One region of the Mesoterricola sp. JemC181 genome, then DNA from elsewhere that is predicted to be linked to it. Evidence: riboswitches for the same ligand, from Rfam matches in the RefSeq annotation. Region 1 holds a riboswitch; each other region holds the start of a gene.
What was found. Region 1 has a riboswitch for S-adenosylmethionine ahead of metK (methionine adenosyltransferase). Riboswitches for the same ligand answer to the same signal wherever they lie in the genome.
Positions count from the first base shown of each region.

Region 2: it holds a riboswitch for S-adenosylmethionine, as region 1 does, so the genes downstream of both, ACZ5MC_RS16440 (trans-sulfuration enzyme family protein) here and metK (methionine adenosyltransferase) in region 1, are expected to answer to the same signal.
Region 3: it holds a riboswitch for S-adenosylmethionine, as region 1 does, so the genes downstream of both, ACZ5MC_RS22035 (O-acetylhomoserine aminocarboxypropyltransferase/cysteine synthase family protein) here and metK (methionine adenosyltransferase) in region 1, are expected to answer to the same signal.

Region 1 is NZ_AP045076.1:1,009,966-1,014,857, forward strand. It holds gene ACZ5MC_RS04575 (sodium:solute symporter family protein) at 48-1,763, shown strand; gene ACZ5MC_RS04580 (DinB family protein) at 1,782-2,342, shown strand; SAM-I-IV-variant riboswitch at 2,399-2,509, shown strand; gene metK (methionine adenosyltransferase) at 2,512-3,684, shown strand; gene ACZ5MC_RS04590 (aminotransferase class I/II-fold pyridoxal phosphate-dependent enzyme) at 4,059-4,892, opposite strand, start outside.
Region 2 is NZ_AP045076.1:3,714,016-3,718,907, reverse strand. It holds gene ACZ5MC_RS16450 (adenine phosphoribosyltransferase) at 1-34, shown strand, start outside; gene ACZ5MC_RS16445 (DEAD/DEAH box helicase) at 150-2,684, opposite strand; SAM riboswitch class I at 2,840-2,945, shown strand; gene ACZ5MC_RS16440 (trans-sulfuration enzyme family protein) at 3,023-4,288, shown strand; gene ACZ5MC_RS16435 (efflux RND transporter periplasmic adaptor subunit) at 4,493-4,892, shown strand, end outside.
Region 3 is NZ_AP045076.1:5,035,052-5,039,943, forward strand. It holds gene ACZ5MC_RS22030 (DNA repair protein RecN) at 47-1,798, opposite strand; SAM riboswitch class I at 1,882-1,992, shown strand; gene ACZ5MC_RS22035 (O-acetylhomoserine aminocarboxypropyltransferase/cysteine synthase family protein) at 2,177-3,469, shown strand; gene ACZ5MC_RS22040 (alpha/beta fold hydrolase) at 3,466-4,380, shown strand; gene ACZ5MC_RS22045 (aspartate kinase) at 4,377-4,892, shown strand, end outside.

The DNA.
Region 1 (4,892 bases):
CTGGCCCTGTGCATCCTGCTGTTCCGCTGGTTCGGGAAGGCCTTCTCGTGAGCGGGCTGGACTGGGCGGTCCTGGGCGGGTGCCTCGCCTTCGTGGTGCTCTTCGGCCTGTGGAAGGGCCGGGGCCACAAGGACTCCACCGGCTACCTGCTGGCCGACCGGGACGCGCGGTGGTTCACCATCTGCCTGTCCATCATGGCCACCCAGGCCAGCGCCATCACCTTCCTCTCCACGCCCGGCCAGGCGTACGTCGACGGCATGCGCTTCGTGCAGTTCTACCTGGGGCTGCCCCTGGCCATGGTGGTGCTCTCCATAACCGCGGTGCCCCTCTTCCACCGCCTGAAGGTCTTCACGGCGTACCAGTTCCTGGAGGAGCGCTTCGACGGAAAGACCCGCACCCTGGCGGCCATGCTCTTCCTGGTGCAGCGCGGGCTGGCGGTGGGCCTGACCATCTACGCCCCGGCCCTGGTGCTGTCGGTGCTGCTGGGCTGGAACATCCACGTGAACCTCGTGCTGGTGGGGACCCTGGTGATGATCTACACCGTCACCGGCGGAACCCGCGCGGTGTCCTGGGCCCAGAGCTGGCAGATGCTCATCATCACCTGCGGCATGGTGGGCGCGGGCGTGATGGTGGTGCACCGGCTGCCGCAGGGGGTGTCGTTCGGCGACGCCCTGCACGTGGCCGGGAGCCTGGGGCGGCTCAACGCCATCGACTTCTCCTTCGACCTGAAGAACCGCTACAACCTGTGGTCGGGCCTCGTGGGCGGGTTCTTCCTGGCCCTCTCCTACTTCGGCACCGACCAGTCCCAGGTGCAGCGCTACCTCTCGGGCAGCTCCGTGGCCCAGAGCCGCATGGGGCTCCTGGCCAACGGCCTGTTCAAGGTGCCCATGCAGTTCCTGATCCTGCTGGTGGGGGCCATGGTGTTCGTGGCCTACCAGTTCACCGCGCCCCCGGTCTTCTTCAACCCCGGTCCGGTGAAGCGGGTGCTCGCCAGCGAGGCGGCGCCCGAATTCCGGAGGGCCCAGGAGGCCTACGGCGCGGCGCTGGCGGACCGCGCGGCCCGGGCGGAGGGCTTCATCCGGGCCCGCCACGGGGAGGGGTCCCTTCCCGAGGCCCGGGAGGAGCTGCTCCGGGCCGACGCCAGGGCCGCGCAGAAGCGCAGCGAGGCCGTGGGCATCATGCGCCGGGCGGACCCCTCCGTGAACCCCAGCGACACCAACTACGTCTTCCTCTGGTACGTCCTCCACAGCCTTCCGGCCGGCCTCGTGGGCCTGGTGCTGGCCGCGGTGTTCTCGGCCTCCATGTCCTCCATGTCCGCGGAGATCAACGCCCTGGGAGCCACCACGGTGGTGGACCTGTGGCGCCGCTACGCGGGGGGGGCCGACACCCGGGGCGAGATGTGGGTGTCGAGGCTGGCCACCTTCGGGTGGGGGTGCTTCGCCATCGCCTTCGCGGAGTACGCGAGCCGCCTGGGCTCCCTGGTGGAGGCGGTCAACATCCTGGGGTCCCTCTTCTACGGGACCATCCTCGGGATCTTCCTGGTGGCCTTCTACCTCAAGGGGGTGCGGGGGGGCAGCGCGTTCTGGGCGGCCCTGGCGGCGGAGGCCGCCGTCCTGGCATGTTTCCTCTTCAGCGGCATCTCATTCCTTTGGTACAACGTCGTCGGCTGCGTGCTGGTGGTCGGCCTGTCGATGCTGTTCCAGAAGCTGGGCGGCGTTCCCGTGGGGACGGACCTGCCCGGCGCCACCCTGTCCCCGGACTAGCACCCAGAGGAGGAAGTCATGATCAGGAACGCCACGGTCCTCGCGGCTCTTCTCGCCGCCTCCAACCTCACCGCCCAGTACGCCGAACCCCCCAAGCTCGACAAGCCTCTGGGCGTGACCCTGGACGGATCCCTCGGCTACGCGGAGAAGGAGTTCGTCCCCGCCCTGGAAGCCATGCCCGAGTCGAAGTTCGCCTTCGTGCCCACCGCGGGCGAGTTCAAGGGCGTCCGCGACGTCGCCGCCCAGGCCAAGCACGTGGGCGCGGTCAACTACTGGGTGGGCTCGGTCATCCTCGGGGAGAAGCCCCCGGTGGACGTGGGCAAGGGGGACGGTCCCGCCGCCCTGAAGGAGAAGGCGGAAGTCCTGGCCTACTTGAAAGGCTCGTATGAGTACGTCCACAAGGCGCTCAAGTCCATCAACGACCGGAACGCGCTGGTGGCCATCAAGTCCCCCTTCGGCGAGGGCGACACGTCCCGCGTGGCCCTCGCGAACATCCTGCTGGCCCACACGATGGACCACTACGGGCAGATCGTGGTGTACCTCCGCATGAACGGAATCGTGCCGCCGGCCAGCCGTTGAGGGGCCGCCCGCTTGCCACCGGCGGGTTGACAAAACCGGGGGCCAGCCCAAGAATGGCAGTGCATGTAGAGTGCCCTGAAAGGGGTCGGCAACCGAGCAGGAAGCTGCGGTGCCCTGGACCTACGGGTTCCATGCGCAGGAGACCAACCTGAAACCCCTGGAGCGCATGATGTCGAGCAACTACCTTTTCACCTCGGAGTCCGTCTCCGAAGGCCATCCCGACAAGGTCTCCGACCAGATCTCGGACGCGGTCCTGGACGCCTGCCTCGCCCAGGACCCCAAGTCCCGGGTCGCGGCGGAGACCCTGTGCAACACGGGCCTGGTCGTCATGGCCGGCGAGATCACCACCAACGCGGTGGTGGACTACATCCAGATCGCCCGCGGCGTCCTGAAGGACATCGGCTACGACAGCACCGACTACGGCATCGACTACCGCGGCTGCGCCGTCATGGTCTGCTACGACAAGCAGTCCCAGAACATCAGCCAGGGCGTCACCGAGGGCGAAGGGCTCCACAAGGAGCAGGGCGCCGGCGACCAGGGTCTCATGTTCGGCTACGCCTGCGACGAGACCGACGCGCTCATGCCCGCTCCCATCCACTACGCGCACCGCATCATGGAGCGCCAGGCGAAGCTCCGCAAGGAGGGCCGCTTCGCGTGGCTCCGCCCCGACGCCAAGTCGCAGGTCACCCTGCGCTACGTCGACGGCCGCCCCGTGGGGGCCGAGAGCATCGTGGTCTCCACCCAGCATGCCGAGGACGTCCCCTACGAGGTGCTCCGGGACGCGGTGATCGAGGAGATCATCAAGCCCGTCATGCCCGCGGCCTGGCTCAAGGGCACCGAGTACCTCGTCAACCCCACCGGCAAGTTCGTCGTGGGCGGCCCCCAGGGCGACTGCGGACTCACGGGCCGCAAGATCATCGTGGACACCTACGGCGGCTCCGCCCCCCACGGCGGCGGCGCCTTCTCCGGCAAGGACCCCTCGAAGGTGGACCGCTCCGCGGCCTACGCCGCGCGGTACGTGGCCAAGAACATCGTCGCCGCGGGCCTGGCCTCCCGCTGCCAGCTGCAGGTGGCCTACGCCATCGGCGTGGCCAAGCCCGTGAGCGTGATGGTCACCACCTTCGGCACGGGCGTCATTTCCGACGCCCAGCTGGAGAAGCTCGTGGCCGAGCACTTCGACCTGAGCCCCAAGGGCATCATCACCACCCTCGACCTCCTGCGGCCCATCTACCGGGACACCGCCAGCTACGGGCACTTCGGCCGGGACGGGTTCCCTTGGGAGCGCACGGACAAGGCCGAGGCCCTCGCCGCGGCGGTCAAGGGGCTGGAAGTCCGGGTCTGACGGCATTCCCCAGTCAAGCCGGGCCCCGTCGGGGCCCGGCTTTTTCGTGGGCCAGGGCCTGTCGGCAAACCCCGGCAAAGGCGTAAATGGGCTTCATCCTGCCTTTTCCCCTCAATTCATCCCTGTCCTGGCAGGGCAAGCCTGCAGGGAAACGGCGCGCAGGCCACCCGCCATCACGGACCCATCCCGGCACTTGCCCTGCTGGAACGGGGATAAATTGGATTGATGGGATGAAAGGGATTTAATCCTCTGCGCCTGTGGGTTCAGTCTTTTCGAGGTGCAAGCCGCCCGCTTATCGGATGCCGCGGATGGGCCGGGAAAGCGATCACACTCGCAGAGAAGGGTTTTCAGCCGGGTCGATTCCCAAACGTCCGCTACCCGAAGAAGGTCCGCATGCGCTCCAGCGCCTTGTCCAGCGCCTCCAGGGACGCGGCGATGGAGATGCGAAGGTACCCGGGCGCGCCGAAGGCGGTGCCGGGCAGCACCTTAACCCCGGCCTCGTCCCGGAGGCGCGCCGTGAGTTCCGGGTCCGAGGCGACGCCGTGGGCCTCCATCCATTCGGCCACGTGGGGGAAGAGGTAGATCGCCCCCTCGGGGCGGCCGCAGCGGATGCCCCGGATGGCGTTCAGGCCCTCCTGGAGCCGGTCCCGGCGGACCCGGAGGCCCTCGGCCATCTCCCGCTCGAAGGCGCCGTCCAGGCCCAGCGCGGCGATGCCGGCGTGCTGGCTGATCATGCTGGGGTGGGTGACGCTGGTGGAGCCCAGGCTGGTCATGGCGCGGATGAGGCCCAGGGGGCCGGCGGCGGCGCCCAGGCGGTAGCCGGTCATGGCGAAGCGCTTGGAGAAGCTCTCCACCAGGAGGGTGCGGTCGGCCAGGTCGGGGCAGGTGCGCAGGAAGGGGAGCTCGGGGCCGTCCAGGGTGAGGGTGCCGTACACCTGGTCCAGCACCAGCCAGAGGTCGCGCTCCAGGATGACGTCGGCCAGGTCGTGGAGGCGCGGGAGGTCCCACACCCTCCCGGTGGGGTTGGAGGGCTGGTTGAGGATGACGGCGCGGGTGCGCGGGCCCAGCGCCCGGTCCAGGGCGCCCTCCGCGGGCAGGAGGTCCGGGCCCGGCGGCACGATGACCGGAGTGCCTCCGGCCCAGGCCACCTGGTCCTTGAAGGTGGGCCAGTAGGGGGCGAAGATCAGCACCTCGTCCCCGGGCTCCAG
Region 2 (4,892 bases), 2.5 Mb from region 1:
GGTCTTCACGCTTACGGAGTTCGAAGGGGACTGAAACAGGGATTTTTTCCTTCATCGCTTTTCCATCCCCGTCCCCCTCCCGTTCATTCCCGGCGAATTAAACGCTTAAATTGCCGGGGATGGACGGGGATGAAAAGCGATAAAAGAAACTATCTGTAGCTCCCTAGCCGCGCCAGGTTCATCACCGGCGCCCCGGCCTTGCGGGAGGCGTCCAGGTCCACCTGGAACTCGGCGACCCAGTCGTTGTCCCCGGCCTCGTCCACCAGCATCTGCTGGACCCGCCAGTCGGGGAGGACGTAGGTGTGGCGCAGGTTGCGGCCCTCGGAATCCAGGCGGGGGCCCTTGTGGTCCATGCGGTACGCTTCCGCCAGGGCCTTGAGGCGGTCGGGGGTCCACGCCTGGCCTTCGGCGTCGGCGGGCTCGCCGTACTCGGCCAGCAGGTTTGCCGCCTCCTCCCAGTCGCCCACCACCAGGCTCCTCATCCACGTGAAGATCCGGTTGCGCACGGCGGCGGTGAAGGCCTTGCGGTCCCTCGTGACGTCCAGGTCGGCCTCCTCGGCGCCGGGGGGGCGCAGCTCCGCGGCTTCCCCGGGGCGGTAGCTCCCGTCGCGCATCTTCTCCCACTCGTCCAGGAGGCTGGAGTCCACCTGGCGGAGCATGGCGCCCAGGTAGAGCTCCATCTCCCTCACTTCCTCGCTCTTGGCGGAATCGGGCACGGTCTGGGCCAGCACCTTGAACACGCTGTTCAGGTGGCGCAGGAGGAGGCCTTCCGAGCGCTGGATGTCGTACTCGCGCACGTAGTCGGAGAAGGAGCGGTAGTCCTCGAACATCTCCCGGGCGATGGACTTGGGGCGGATGTTCTCCTCGCCCACCCATGGGTGCTTGACGGCGAAGGCGTTGAAGGTGCCGTAGATGAAATCGCGCTGGGGCTTGGGGTACTCGAGCTTCTCCAGCTCGGCCATGCGCTCCTCGTACTCGATGCCGGCCATCTTCATCTCGGCCACGCGCCGGCCCTTGAGGCGGTCCAGCTGCTTGCGCAGGATGACCTCGGGGTTCTCCAGGATGGACTCCACCAGGGTGATGAGGTCCAGGGCGTACTCGGGGCTGTCCGGATCCAGGAGCGGGATCGTGTCGAGCAGGTAGAGGCTGAGGGTCTGGTTCATGGAGAAGTCGTCCTGCAGGTCCACGTTCACCCGCAGGTTGTGGCCCTCGCCCGTGAACTCCACGATCTTCCGGTCCAGCAGGGCGCGGAACAGCTGCCAGCCGCGCCTGAAATGGGCCGCCTTCGCGCGCTCGTTGTCGTGGCAGCCCCGGATGAGCCCGCGCATGGCGCCGCAGCCGTCCCCGCGGCGGCTCAGGACGTTGAGCAGCATGCCGTGGGTCACCTGGAACCGCGACACCAGGCGCTCCGGCTGGGCCGCCACGAGCCTCTCGAAGGTCTGCTTGTCCCAGTTCGTGAAGTTCCGCTCCGGCGGCAGGCGCCTGGTGTACTTCCGGCCGCCGGCGGCGGCCTTGGCGGCCAGCTTCATGTTCTCGATCCAGTGCTCGGGGGCCTGGGCCACCACCCAGCCCACGTCGTCGAAGCCCTTGCGCCCCGCCCGGCCCGAGATCTGGTGGAAGTCCCGCGCGCTCAGGATGCCCGTCTTCTGCCCGTCGTACTTGCACAGCTTGGTGAAGAGCACCGTGCGGATCGGCACGTTGATGCCGACCCCCAGGGTGTCCGTGCCGCAGATGACCTTCAGGAGGCCCTTCTGGGCCAGCTGCTCCACCAGGATGCGGTACTTGGGCAGGAGCCCCGCATGGTGCAGCCCGATGCCGTGGCGCAGCCAACGCTTGAGGTCCGGGCCGTAGGGGCTGTTGAACTTGAAGCCCTCCATCTCCTTCTGGATGGCGGCCTTCTCCTCCTTCGTGCAGAGGTTGATGCTGGTGAAGTCCTGGGCGCTGGTGGCCGCCTCCAGCTGGGTGAAGTGCACCAGGTAGATGGGCGCCTTGCCCTCCTCCACCAGGCGCTCCAGGGTGAGCGAGAGCGGGGATTCGGCGTAGGTGAAGCCCAGGGGCACCGGGCGGTCCGTGGATTTCACCGAGACCGTGGGGGTTCCCGTGAGCCGGGTCAGCTCCTCCTCGAAGAAGGCCGTGTCGCCCAGGGTGGCGGACATGAGCAGGAACCGGCACTGGGGCAGCGTGAGCAGCGGCACCTGCCACGCCACGCCCCGCTCCCGGTCGGCGTAGTAGTGGAACTCGTCCATGATCACGTCCCGCACGTCGGCGTCCGCGCCCTCGCGCAGGGCGATGTTGGCCAGGATCTCGGCGGTGCAGCAGAGGATCGGCGCGTCCCGGTTCACCGAGGCGTCGCCCGTGCTGAGCCCCACGTTCTCGGGCCCGAAGTCCCGGCACAGGGCCAGCCACTTCTCGTTGACCAGGGCCTTGATGGGGCAGGTGTAGATGGAGCGCCGCCCCTGGGCCAGGGCCTTGAAGTGCAGCGCCGCCGCCACCAGGGACTTGCCCGACCCCGTGGGCGTGTTGAGGATGACGTTCTTCCCCTCGAACAGTTCGAGGATGGCGGCCTCCTGGGCGGGGTAGAGGGTGAGGCGCCGGCCTTCCACGTACTCCAGGAACCGGCCGAGCAGTTCGTCGCTGCCGGCGCCGGCTGCCTGGGGGAGGAGGTCGTAGAGGGTCGTGTGCATGGGGATTCCGGGTGGGGGCGGTGGAGGGGGCCTTGTCCACCCTAGCCCATTTCCGGCTGGGCGGGTTCCGGTTCCGATCGGTTTTTTTTCGCCTTTGCGCGGAACCCGGCCCTGCGGCACTCTTGTTCTTTGCGGATCCTTGCCAGTTCCATAGCGCGATATCCAGAAAGGTGGAGGGACGGGCCCTGTGAAACCTTGGCAACCTGCTTCCGGGCAAGGTGCCAATTCCTGCCTGCGGCGCAAGCCGGGGGAAGATGGCGAGCTGCAGCGAGCTGACGAATCAGGGATTCCCCACGATCGGGCCGGAACGGCGGCGATCCTCCCACCCGGAGGACCCCATGAGCGACAACCACCTCGACAGCAACGTGCCCGGCAACCCGGCCTACCATTTCACGGTCGTGCCCCCGGGCACGGAGCCCGTGGCGGGCTGGGCCCGGAGGGCGGACCTCCTGGCCGGGGCCGGACCCGGCACCCAGTGCATCCACGCCGGCTCCCAGCCGGACCCCGCCTACGGGGCCGTGACGCCTCCCCTCTACCTCACCAGCACCTTCGCCTTCTCGGACATCGGCAGCAACGGCGGCTTCGACTACACCCGCAGCGGCAACCCCACCCGGGAGCGCCTGGAGACGGCCATCGCCACCCTGGAGGGGGGCTCGGGAGCCACCTGCACCAGCTCGGGCATGAGCGCGGTCCTCGTGGCCCTGAACCTCCTGGAGCACGGCAGCCACGTGCTCTGCACCGTGGACTGCTACGGCGGCACCTTCCGCACCCTGGAGCACGCCCGCAAGGTCTACGGCCTGGAGGTCACCTACCTGGACCTGGCCGACGCCGCGGCGGTGCGGGCGGCGCTGCGCCCCAACACCCGGATGATCTGGGTCGAGACCCCCTCCAACCCCCTCCTGCGCCTCTCGGACCTGGGCGCCCTGGCCGGAATCGCCGCGGGTGCGGGCGCGCTGCTGGTGGTGGACAACACCTTCCTCTCCCCCGTCCTCCAGCGGCCCTTCGACTTCGGGGCGGACCTGGTGGTGCACAGCACCACCAAGTACCTCAACGGCCACAGCGACGTGGTGGGCGGCGCCGTGGTGGCGGGCCCCGGCCGCGAGGCCCTGGCCCAGCGCATCGCCGCCATGAACAACCTCCTGGGCACCAGCCAGAGCCCCCACGACTGCTACCTGGTGCTGCGCGGCCTCAAGACCCTCCGGGTGCGCATGCTGGCCCACGAGGCGGGGGCCCTGGCCGTGGCCCAGGCGCTGGCCGCCCACCCCGCCGTGGCCTCCGTGAACTACCCCGGCCTGCCCACCCACCCCCAGCACGCCCTGGCCCGGGCCCAGCAGAAGGGCTTCGGCGCCATGCTCAGCTTCGAGCTGAAGGACGCCACCCCGGCCGCGGTGAACCGGGTCCTCCTGGCCCTGCACTGGTTCACCCTGGCCGAGAGCCTGGGCGGCGTGGAGAGCCTCGTGGCCCACCCCGCCAGCATGACCCACGCGTCCATGACCCCGGAGGCCCGCAGGAACGCCGGCATCGGCGACGGCCTCATCCGCCTCTCGGTGGGCATCGAGGATCCCGGGGACCTGGTGGAGGATCTCCGGCAGGCGCTTGGATAGACAAAGATAATTATAATAACTTTTAACCTCTTCTTCCGGTGGCAGGGCGCCTGCGCCGGGGAGGGGTGGCTAAAGTATTAAATAAATATTTTTTGGTGTGGCCAGAGTTGATTCAACATCCGTTGGATTGCGTTCCAAACGCTGGGGAATGTGTTGATTTAATGAACTCGCCATGGAAGGATCCTTCTACCCGAGGAGTGCCGGATGTCCAGGTCCACCGTTCTACGAGGAGCGGCCCTTTGCGGCCTTGCGCTGGTGCTGGCCGCCTTCCTGCCGCGCCTCCTCCTGGGACCGGCCCTCGAGGCGGTGCGGGTGGCGCGCCGCGACCTCGTGCGGACGCTGGTGCTCAACGGCCGGGTCCTGGCGCCCCGGCGCGTCTCCCTGGGGGCGCTGCAGGCCAGCGTCGTCTCCCGCAGGCTGGTGGAGGAGGGGGACCGGGTGGAGGCGGGGCAGGTGCTGGCGGAACTGGAGGACTCGGAGCAGCGGGCGGCGCTGGCCCAGGCCCAGGCGAGGCTGGACCAGCTCAAGGAGAGCGCGGCGCCCTCGGCCCGGGCGGCCCTGGACCAGGCCGACAGCGCCCTGGTGCAGGCGCGCCTGGCCTGGG
Region 3 (4,892 bases), 1.2 Mb from region 1:
TCGCCATTCCTGTTCTTGGTAAACAACGCCAGGCGCCGGCAGCCTTTCACCGCCGCTTCCGCTTCCCCTCCACCGGGGCCGCGCCGTCCACCTCCAGCAGCGGGGTGGCCACGGCCCCCTCCAGCAGGATCCGTGCGTGGGCCACGGCCTCGGGGCGGTCGGGGTGGCCGGACAGGAGCCGGGCCAGTTCCCGCACCCGGGCGTCGCCCGCGAGCCAGGTGAGGCCGCTGCGGGTGCGGCCCTCGTTCACTTCCTTGCGCAGCTGGCCGTGGTGCTCGGCGCGGGCGGCCACCTGGGCCAGGTGGGTCACGGCCAGCACCTGGTGGCTCCGGCCCAGCTCGCGCACGGCGGCGCCCACGGCGATGGCGGTCTCGCCGCCGATGCCGGCGTCCACCTCGTCCAGCACCAGGACCAGGGGGTCCCGGCTGCCGGCGCCGAGCGCCATGCCGGCGCCCTGCATGGCCAGCATGAGGCGGCTCAGCTCGCCGCCCGAGGCGATCTTGGCCAGGGGGCGGAAGCCCTCGCCCACGTTGGGCTCGATCCAGATGGCCACGGTGGAGAAGCCCTGGGGGGAGACCCTCACGGGCAGGCCCGCCAGGAGGACCGGGCTCGAGGGTTCCTCGGCGACGGCCAGGCGCAGCTGGATTCGGCAGCCGTTCATCCCCAGGCGGCCCAGGCGCTGGTGCACGTCCTTTTCCAGGGGCTGGACGAGGCCGGCCCTGTGGGCGTGGAGGACCTCGGCGGCGGCGCGGTAGGCCTCGCAGGCCTTCGCCAGGCCGCCTTCGAGTTCCCTCAGGCTGGAGCTGTGGTTGTTCAGTTCGTCCTGCTCGCGGCGGAGCGCCTCCAGGCGGCCCGCGAGCTCCTCGGGCTCGCAGCGGTGGCGCCGGGCCAGCTTCTCGAACTGGGCTAGGCGGGTCTCCAGGGCCTCGATGCGGTCCACGCCCTCCCGGGACCAGCGGATGGCCTGGTCCTGGGCCAGGGCCTGGAGGTCCTCCAGCTCCAGCAGGGCCGAGCGGGTGCGGTCCACTTCCACCTGGGCGGCGGGCAGGATCGAGGCGGCGCGGGCCTGGGCGCGGTGGGCGTCCTCCACCAGGCGCAGGGCGTCGCGCAGGGCCTCGGCGCCCTCGCGGAAGGCGGACTCCAGGTGGACGGCGTGGCGCAGGGGTTCGCGCTCGCTGCGCAGCTGCACCCACTCCCCGGCCCGGGGGGCCAGTTTCTCCAGGTCGGCGATCTGCTCGGCCAGCCACTCCAGGCGCTCGGCGCGCTGGCTTTCGCTCTTCTTCCGGGCCGCCAGGCGGGCCTGGGCGTCCCGCACGTCGCCCGCCTGGGCGGCCAGGTCGGCGCTGATGCCCAGCACCTCGTCCAGGAGGCCCAGGTGGCGTTCCTCGGCCAGGAGGGACTGGTGGTCGTGCTGGCTGGTGAGGCGCATCCAGATGCGCCCGGCCTCGCGCAGGTCGGTCAGGCTGCAGGCGCCGCCGTTGATCCAGGCGCGGCTGCGGCCGTTGGCGGCCACCTCCCGGCGCAGCACCACGGGCTGCTCCTCGGGGAGGCCCCGGTCGGCGAGGAAGGCCCGCCAGGCCTCGAAGGCGCCGTCCACCACGGTCTCGGCCACGGCCCGGGCCGTGCCCTGGCGCACCATGTCGCCGTCGCCCCGGGCCCCCACCAGCAGGGAGAGGGCGTCCACCAGGAGGGACTTGCCGGCCCCGGTCTCGCCGGTGAGGACGGTGAAGCCGGCCTGGAAGTCCAGGGCGAGGTCTTCCACCAGGGCCAGGTTCTGGATGCGGAGCGAAGAGAGCATGGCTTCAGCCTACCCTGAGGCCTTGACTCCTGGGCAGCGAACACGCATCATGATGGTTCTGAGTTCTTTGTCAGTTCCATAGTGAGCTATCACGAAAGGTGGAGGGACGGGCCCTGTGAAACCTTGGCAACCTGCGATGAGCAAGGTGCCAATTCCTGCCGGTGGACGCATGCGTCGAGCCGGATAGATACCGAACTGATGTGACTGCCAAGACACAGACGGAGAGGGGCCCGAATTATTCGGGCCCCTCTCCGTCCATGTGAAGCTCGCGAGGAACCGAAGGCTCCCTCGACCTGTCCGGAGGCCCCTAGCGGGGAGACAAGGACCCAAGCATTCCCCCCCCGCGGCGGGCGGGGGAAGATCCACCTGGAGCCGAACGTGAGCCAGAACCAGCCCCACTTCGAGACCATCGCCCTCCACGGGGGGCACAGCCCGGACCGGGACACCCGCAGCCGCGCGGTGCCCATCTACCAGACCACCAGCTACGTCTTCGACTCCACGGAGCACGGGGCGCGCCTGTTCAGCCTGGAGGAGCCGGGCAACATCTACACCCGCATCGGGAACCCCACGGTGGACGTGCTGGAAAAGCGCGTGGCCCAGCTGGAGGGCGGCGTGGCGGCGGTGGCCACGGCCTCCGGCCAGGCCGCCATCACCCTCGCGGTGGTGACCCTGGCCCAGGCCGGGGACCACCTCATCGCCGGCACCAACCTCTACGGGGGCACCCACACCCTCTTCAGCCAGAGCTTCAAGCGCCTGGGCATCACGGTCACCTTCGTGGACAGTACCGACCCTGACGCCTTCCGCAAGGCCCTGCGCCCGGAGACCAAGGCCATCTACCTGGAGGCGCTGGGCAACCCCAAGCTGGACGTGCCCCACTTCGACGCCCTGGCGGCGGTGGCCCAGGAGGCGGGGGTGCCCCTCATCGTGGACAACACCCTGGCCTCCCCCTGGATCTGCCAGCCCCTGAAGCATGGCGCGAACCTGGTGGTGCACAGCGCGACGAAGTACCTCGGGGGCCACGGCACGAGCCTCGGCGGCGTGCTGGTCGACGGGGGCAACTTCGACTGGGCCAACGGCAGGTTCCCGGAGTTCACCCAGCCCAACCCCTCCTACCACGGGGCCGTCCTCACCCAGGTTGCGGGTCCGGCGGCCTTCGCGGCCAAGGCCCGCCTGGAGGGCCTTCGGGACTTCGGCCCCGCGCTGTCGCCCTTCAACGCCTTCCTTCTGCTCCAGGGCATCGAGACCCTCCCCATCCGCATGGACCGCCACGGCAGCAACGCCCTGGCCATCGCCCAGTGGCTGGAGGCCCACCCCCAGGTGGCCTGGGTCAACTACCCGGGCCTCCCCGGCCATCCGAGCCACGCCCTGGCCCGGCGCTACTTCCGGGAGGGCGCGGGCTTCGGCGGCATCCTCACGTTCGGCGTGAAGGGGGGGCTGGCCGCCGGGGCCAAGGTCATCAACGCGGTGGAGCTCTTCTCCCGCCTGGCCAACGTGGGCGACGCCAAGAGCCTCATCATCCACCCGGCCACCACGACCCACCAGCAGCTCAGCGCCGAGGACCGCGCCACCAACGGCGTCACGGACGACCTCATCCGGCTCTCCATCGGCCTCGAGAACATCGACGACCTGAAGGCGGACCTGAACCAGGCCCTGTGCGGGGGGGACGCTTGACCCAGGCCTTCCTCTCCCCGGAGGGCGTGCGCACCGCCTTCCGCGTCACCGGGCACGGGCCGGCCAGGGTCCTGCTCCTCCACGCGCTCACCGGGGGCCCCGACGCCGCCGACGCGCCGGGGGTGAAGGGCTGGTGGGGGCCCATGTTCGAGCCGGGCGCGCCCCTGGCGGCATCCGAGGCCACCGTGTGGACGCCCAACCTCGCCGGGAGCTGCTACGGCGCCGAAGGGCCGGAACCCCGGGGCGGCTGGTCCACCCGGTACCAGGCCGAGGTGCTGGCCCAGTGGATCCGCGCCGGGGACCTGTCCTTCGACGCCCTCCTGGGGGGATCCCTGGGGGGCATGGTGGCGCTGGAGCTGGCCGTCCTGGAGCCCGGGCGCTTCAAGGCCGTGGGCGTCATCGGCTGCGGGGGCCGCTCCGACGCGTGGCTCTGGGGCTCCAACGAGGCCCAGCGCGCGATCCTGGCCAGCCCCTCCCTGGGCGACGACGAGGCCATCGCCCTGGCGCGGCGCGTCGCCATGCTCACCTTCCGGAGCCCCGCGGGTCTGGCTGGGCGCTTCACCGCTCCAAGCGAGCTGCAGGAATGGCTGGCTTTCCATGGCAGGGCCCTGGCGGCGCGGTTCACCCGGGCGGCCTACGTGGCCCTCCTGGACGCCATGGACAACCACGACCTCACCCGGGGCCGGGGCAGCCTGCCCGAGGTCCTGGCGCGCATGGGCGCCACGCTCCACGTCCTGGGCCTGGAGGGGGACATGCTCTTCTCCCAGGCCTGCCTGATTGAACTCATCGAAGCCGCCCGGAAGGCGGAGCGCCTGGGGGAGGCCCGCTGGGTGCGGAGCCCCCACGGGCACGATGCCTTCCTCATCGAGTGGGACCAGGTGAAAGCCTGGCTGAAGGAGGTACTGCCTTGAAAGTTCTCAAGTTCGGAGGAACCAGCGTCGGAACCCGGGAGGCCCTGGAACTGGCGGCGACGATCATCGGCCAGGAGCTCCCCCAGGGGGGCCTCGTGGTGGTCTCGGCCCTGTCGGGCACCACGGACCTGATCCTGAAGGCCATCAACGCCTCGGCCAAGGGGGACCTGGAGGCCGCGGGCGCGGCCCGCATCGCCCTGGAGGCCCGGCACTGGGCCACGGCCCGGGCGCTGGGCGTGGACGAGGCGGTCCGCCCCCACTGGGAGCCCCTGTTCCAGTCCCTGGCGGGCCTGCTGCAGGGCATGGGCCTCCTGTGGGAGGCCTCCCCCCGTTCCCGCGACGCCGCCCTCGCCCTGGGCGAGACCCTGTCGGCGCGGCTCCTGGAGACCCTGCTGGGGCGCCGGGGCCTGCCGGCCACGTTCCGGGACGTGCGGGAGGCGCTTCGCACCGACGCCCGCCACGGCAGGGCCCGGCCCGACCTCGAGCGCATCCGGGAGGCCGCCGGGCCCTGG